Parashewanella spongiae: one gene and its partner. The protein of the gene in region 1 interacts with the protein of each later gene in a pairwise test. Links are inferred from orthologs where the notes say so. Each region holds a gene or a part of one and is shown on either strand. Other genes may lie near its edges.

Evidence for each region.
Region 2: the proteins of topA (region 1) and E2I05_RS00090 interact in binary tests that used the Escherichia coli proteins (3 or more experiments, as listed by UniProt). The link is inferred for Parashewanella spongiae from one-to-one orthologs.

Annotation. Positions count from the first base shown.
Region 1 is NZ_CP037952.1:1,735,278-1,738,807, forward strand. What follows is about bases 266-3,464. They hold topA (type I DNA topoisomerase), read left to right. Parts: upstream 266-615; coding sequence 616-3,264; downstream 3,265-3,464. Other genes in these bases: astB (N-succinylarginine dihydrolase), read right to left, coding at 266-284; E2I05_RS06695 (phosphatidylinositol-specific phospholipase C), read right to left, coding at 3,334-3,464. Also shown: more of astB, read right to left, coding at 1-265; more of E2I05_RS06695, read right to left, coding at 3,465-3,530. UniProt on the Escherichia coli protein: Releases the supercoiling and torsional tension of DNA, which is introduced during the DNA replication and transcription, by transiently cleaving and rejoining one strand of the DNA duplex.
Region 2 is NZ_CP037952.1:27,567-30,860, forward strand. What follows is about bases 136-3,098. They hold E2I05_RS00090 (YigZ family protein), read left to right. Parts: upstream 136-1,286; coding sequence 1,287-1,910; downstream 1,911-3,098. Other genes in these bases: pepQ (Xaa-Pro dipeptidase), read left to right, coding at 136-1,280; E2I05_RS00095 (TrkH family potassium uptake protein), read left to right, coding at 2,311-3,098. Also shown: more of pepQ, read left to right, coding at 1-135; more of E2I05_RS00095, read left to right, coding at 3,099-3,294.

The DNA of each region.
Region 1 (3,530 bases):
AGTGGTGCTTGCTCGTGCGCACTTTTTAAAACTTGTGCATCTGTACCGGTAAAACCGATACGACGAAGTGTTGTCAGATCTGGGCGTTCTTGCGGAGCTAACATTCCTTGAACCATTCCCATCTCTGCCAGAGACTTGGCTTTTTTTAAGCCTTGTTTCGCGGCGGCTTTTGGGTTTGAGGCTTGAGCAGCATTATTAAACGAGGCAACATTACCAAAAGACAAACCAGCGTAGTTGTGAGTCGGGCCAACTAGCCCGTCAAAATTCGCTTCAAAATGCTTCATTACATATCCTTCTAAGATGAGATATCTGATTAAGCTCAAATAGGGTATTGAGATGTCGGCCAGTATACATAAGCTAAATGGCATCTCAAGTAGTCAAATTTGTAACATCTACATAAATAGGGTAATAATTGCATAACTATTATGACTAAGATGGTAAATACTGAGATATTAGGTTTTAATAGCGCAATATTATTTTTTGAACTTTATAAGCTTTTGCTTAAAAAGTGACTGGCTGACTCTATTATCTTGGATTGTGACTTGAAACTGAAGCCACAACCCTCTATATATGGAGCCAATTTATCTTCACCAGCATTTTGGCGTATATCAAACTATGGGAAAATCGCTAGTTATTGTCGAATCACCGGCTAAAGCCAAGACGATTAATAAGTATCTTGGTAAGGACTTTATTGTTAAGTCGAGTGTGGGACATATTCGAGATCTACCAACATCTTCCTCTGCTAAAGGAAGCAGTAGCTCCACTAAAACAGCTGCAGAAGTCCGTAAAATGGCTCCTGAAGAAAAAGCTAAGTATAAGAGTGAGCGTGATAAGAAAGCTCTAGTGGCTCGTATGGGCGTTGACCCTGATCGTGGCTGGAAAGCGAAGTATCAAATCCTACAAGGCAAAGAAAAAGTTGTTAAAGAGCTACAGACTTTGGCTGAATCAGCTGATCATGTCTATCTCGCAACGGATTTGGATAGAGAAGGAGAGGCGATTGCATGGCACCTTCAACAAGTCATAGGTGGAGATGAGTCGCGTTACCAACGTGTTGTTTTTAACGAAATCACTAAGACCGCAATCCAAGATGCTTTTAGTAAGCCATCTGAGCTGGATACCAACATGGTTAATGCTCAACAAGCACGTCGATTTTTAGACCGAGTGGTTGGTTTTATGGTGTCACCATTGCTATGGAAAAAAGTAGCACGTGGTTTGTCAGCTGGTCGAGTTCAATCCGTTGCAGTACGTCTTGTTGTTGAACGAGAAGCAGAAATCAAAGCTTTTGTGCCAGAAGAATACTGGGACGTATTTGCTGATCTTCATACGAGATCGAATGAATCATTGAAGCTTGAAGTGACAAAGTTTCGAGGTTCAGCTTTTAAGCCTGTAACTCAAGCAGAAGCTCAAGTTGCTGTAGATGCATTGTCTTCAACGCAATATAGCGTTATAGCTCGCGAGACTAAAGGCACAAAAAGTAAGCCTTCAGCGCCATATATTACTTCTACTTTGCAACAAGCAGCCAGTACACGTTTAGGTTTTGGCGTTAAGAAAACCATGATGTTGGCTCAACGCTTATATGAAGCTGGTCATATTACTTATATGCGAACTGACTCAACCAATTTAAGTAAAGAAGCCGTTGACAGTGCTCGTGAAATGATTGGCAAAGAATTTGGCCAAGCGTATTTACCAGAGCAGGCAATAAGGTATGGCAGCAAACAGGGGGCACAAGAAGCTCATGAAGCCATTAGACCTTCAAATGTTGGTTTAGAAGCTGCCTTTATGAATGATATGGAGCGCGACGCACAGAGGCTTTACGAGTTAATATGGCGTCAGTTCGTCGCATGTCAAATGACATCTGCACAGTATGATGCAACAAAACTTACGGTAAAAGCGGGTGATTATGAGCTTAAAGCCAATGGCCGTACACTCAAGTTTGATGGTTGGACACGTGTTCAGCCAGCATTAAAAAAGAAAAATGAAGAAGAAAGTGATTTACCTTTGCTGGCAACAGGTGATCCGCTTTTATTAGATTCCATTATCCCAACTCAACATTTTACCAAACCGACAGCACGCTTTAGTGAAGCCTCTTTGGTGAAAGAGCTTGAAAAGCGTGGTATCGGTCGACCGTCGACTTATGCAACTATTATTTCGACTATTCAAGATCGTGGTTACGTAAAAGTTGAAAATCGTCGATTTTATGCTGAAAAAATGGGTGAGATTGTCAGTGAACGTTTAGTTAATAGTTTTTCAAATCTAATGAGTTATGACTTTACCGCTGAAATGGAGCAAACATTAGATGATGTTGCTCATGGCGAATTAGATTGGAAAAAAGTGCTTGATGGCTTCTATAAGGGTTTTACTGGTCAACTAGAACAAGCAGAGAAAGATCCCGATGATGGCGGTATGCGCCCAAATGATATGGTTATCACTGATATTGAATGTAAAACTTGTCAGCGGCCAATGGGGATTCGTACGGGGTCAACTGGTGTATTCTTAGGGTGTTCAGGTTACGCTTTACCGCCAAAAGAGCGTTGTAAAACAACAATGAACTTGACGCCTGGTGAAGAAGCTATCAGCGACGATAATGAAACTGCTGAGACCGACGCGCTTAGAGCTATGCATCGTTGTGGTGTATGTGGCACAGCAATGGACAGCTACCTCATCGACGAAACCCGAAAACTTCACGTTTGTGGTCAGAACCCAAGTTGTGAAGGTTATGAAGTAGAAAAAGGTAACTTTAAAATCAAAGGTTATGACGGTCCACTGCTTGAGTGTGATCGATGTGGGCATAACATGGAATTGAAGAATGGCCGCTTTGGTAAATACTTCGGTTGTACTAATGATGATTGTAAAAATACTCGTAAGCTGTTGAAAAGCGGTGAAGCGGCACCACCCAAAGAAGATCCAATCTTCTTGCCTGAATTGAAGTGTACTAAGTCTGATGCGCATTTTGTTTTGCGTGATGGTGCTGCGGGAATATTTTTAGCGGCCAGTACCTTCCCTAAATCTCGTGAAACACGTGCCCCACTTGTTGAAGAGCTTGTGCATTATCGGGATTTGTTATGGGATAAATACAGCTTTTTAGCTGACGCTCCTGTAGAAGATGATAAAGGTAATAAGACTGTTGTTAAGTTTAGCCGTAAGACTAAAGAGCAGTATGTTGTAGGTGAAGCTGAAGGCAAAGTGACTGGCTTTGTTGCTAAGTACATCGATGGCAAATGGGTGGTTGAATCTAAAGTCAAAGTTAAAGTTAAAAAGAAATAATTAGCTTAAAAATGAGCAGGATATGGTTATCTGATACGAAAGCTATGAATAGAAATGTTCATAGCTTTTTTAATCGTCGCATGAAAGCTTTTGAAATAAGTGAGTATAGAAATATGCCCTCGCAAAAGGATTAGTGTAAATGATACTACTGATCAATCCATCACCAGGAAAGTCAGCCGCAATAATACCAACATAGCTAGGATTATACTTCTGTATATACTGTTTGGTGAGTACATTTGTACCTTCAAATGCAATCGAACAAATTC
Region 2 (3,294 bases), 1.7 Mb from region 1 along the record:
AACTTAATCATCGTTGTGCTGAAATTTGTCAACGCGAACAACTTGCTGGGCTTGTGATTCACTCAGGACAGGTACATCGTCAATTCCTTGATGATATGGATTACCCGTTTAAAGTCAATCCGCATTTTAAAGCTTGGTTACCGCTGATTGATAATCCAAATTGTTGGTTAGTGGTTGATGGAGTATCAAAACCGAAATTGATCTTCTATCGTCCTGTTGATTTTTGGCACAAAGTGTCTGATGTACCGATGAGCTATTGGCGTGATTGTTTTGAAATTGTTATGTTAACTCAAGTGGATAAAGTGGCGCAGTTACTCCCGCAAGATCTGACTCATTGGGCGTACATCGGTGAGCACTTAGATGTGGCAAACGTTCTGGGCATTCAACATCGCAACCCTGAAGCAGTCATGCAATATTTGCATTTTCATCGGTCATTTAAAACAGCTTATGAACTGGACTGTTTGCGAGAAGCAAACCGAATTGCGGTGACTGGTCATCACGTGGCCAAACAGGCATTTTTTGATGGTGGCAGTGAATTTGATATTCAATTAGAGTACTTAGCCGCGATTGGGCAATCGGAAAACCAAGCTCCTTACAGCAGTATTATTGCCATTAACGAAAACAGTGCGATACTGCACTATATGGTTCAATCTCATCAGAAACCGCAACAAAAACACTCATTTTTGATTGACGCTGGCGCCAATTGTAACGGGTATGCTTCAGATATTAGTCGAACTTACAGTGCTGAGAAAAACCTATTCAGTGATGTGATTGCAGGAATGGATGCTTTGCAGCAAGAGATCATCAATATGATGCGCCCAGGGGTAAGCTATGTTGATTTACACCTTGCAACACACCAAAAACTGGCTCAATTAATGATTAACTTTGATATTGCGACGGGAACTGTTGAAAGCTTGGTTTCTCAAGGTATCACTAAAGCATTTTTCCCACATGGTTTAGGTCATATGCTTGGGTTGCAAGTCCATGATGTAGCTGGCTTCGCCCATGATGAACGTGGTACTCACATTGCGTCGCCAAAAGAACATCCTTTCTTACGCTGCACTCGTACTTTAGTTGAAAATCAAGTCCTTACTGTCGAACCTGGATTCTATATTATCGATTCATTGCTCAATGAGTTAAAGCAAGACGATCGGGGGCATCAGCTTAACTGGATTATTATTAACCAGTTAAAACCTTTTGGTGGGATCCGGATTGAAGATGATGTGATCATTCATCAAGATAGAGTTGAAAACATGACCCGTGATTGTGGCTTACAGTAATTATTGATGAACGTACCATTAGACAGTTATTTGATTCTTGCAAAGCCATTTACGATAGAAGAAGAAATCAAAAAGAGTCGATTTATTACCGTGTTATTTCCATGCCAATCTGAAAGTGACTTAAAGTTGGCACTTACCAACTTGCGGACTGGATACCCTGATGCAAGGCACTATTGCTATGCCTTTGTTGCTGGACAGCCTGACGACACGGTTCATTGTGGTTCTACCGATGATGGCGAGCCTTCTGGGAGTGCGGGTCGCCCCATGCTATCTGTGCTTCAAGGCAGTAATATTGGTGAGATAGGTGTTGTTGTGATCCGTTATTTTGGTGGAACCAAGCTCGGAGTTGGAGGGTTAGTTCGAGCTTATTCTGGTGGCATAAAGCGGAGTTTACCTCAGCTTGAATTAGTCAGGAAACAAATAAGAGTGCGAGCAACGATAGTGTGTGATTATGCTCAGTTGGGTGATGTAGAGTATTTGCTGAAACGGTTTGATGGGGTTATCGTAGATAAATCATTTACCGCACAAGTCAAACTTGTGGCTGAAATTCCCGTATCGACTAAAAAGGCCATTGCCGATGAGTTGGCAACATTGACCCAAGGCAGACTTGCGTTTCAATTTGTGGATTAATACCAATTATAGTAATTAAATGCTCAACTCAGAGCTATGTATGTGCTCAAAGTGCAATCGAAATTGATGAAGGCATAGTTGTTACCGACATACAAAACTGTCGTTATTACATTGCTACGTCAAGACAATTTTGAGTAGTATTCTTTATAAACAAAAATGAGCACATACAAGCTCCCGAAGGGCAAGGCTAAATGGTTCCATTACTGTGTTGCAAGCACTTGAATTATCTCGACAAAAGCACGAAGTGCGTTGAACGCCAGTTTCGTATGGCGGCCGTAGGGAATATAGTACTTCGAGCTTGTGCCTTGTACTGAAACCCTTTAGCTCTTGCTGAGTGAGAGATTAATTACTGTAATTGGTATAATAACTTTTAGACCAAAGGATTGATGAATATCGCCCCATGCAATATCGCACAATAATAAGAATAACGGGCCTATTAATGGGTCTTTTTTCTATGACCATGCTACCACCTGCATTAGTCGCTATCTTATACAGTGATGGTGGTGGGATCGCATTTTTTCAAGCTTTTGTCGTCAGTTTGTTTTTAGGCTTCAGTTTGTGGTATCCCAACCGGCAGTATCGAGCGGAGCTTCGAACCCGTGAAGGCTTTTTAATCGTGGTTTTGTTTTGGACTGTGCTTGGCTCCATAGGTGCATTGCCTTTTGTGTTTGCCAGCGAGCCTCAAATGAGTTGGACAGACAGTTTTTTTGAGTCTTTTTCTGCCTTAACCACTACGGGCGCAACGGTCATCACTGGGCTTGATCATCTTCCTAAGGCGATTTTATTTTACCGACATTTGCTGCAATGGTTGGGCGGTATGGGGATCATTGTCCTCGCTGTTGCTATTTTACCTGTACTCGGTATCGGTGGAATGCAGTTGTATCGAGCTGAAATTCCAGGCCCAGTAAAAGACAGCAAAATGACCCCAAGAATAGCAGAAACGGCCAAAGCACTTTGGTATATTTATTTATTATTAACCATCTCATGCGCGACGGCTTTTTGGTTTGCGGGGATGGATGTGTTTGATGCTATTTGTCATTCATTTTCAACCATTGCCATTGGTGGGTTTTCAACTCATGACGCCAGCATTGGTTACTTTAATAGTCCTGTAATTAATCTAATATGTGTGTTTTTCCTGCTTATTTCAGCGGTTAATTTCAGCTTACATTTTGCTGCATTCAGTCGTCGTGGTATCAACTTAAAAGTATATGTAAAAGATGCTGAATTTAAGGTGTTGATTGGGGTTCAATTGGCGCTCACTGTCATTTGCTTTTTAGTTTTATTCAATAGCGGCATCTATGATTCAGCTGAAGACACCTTGGGTCATGCATTATTTCAAGCGGTATCTGTGTCTACAACAGCGGGCTTTGGCACTGAAAGTTTT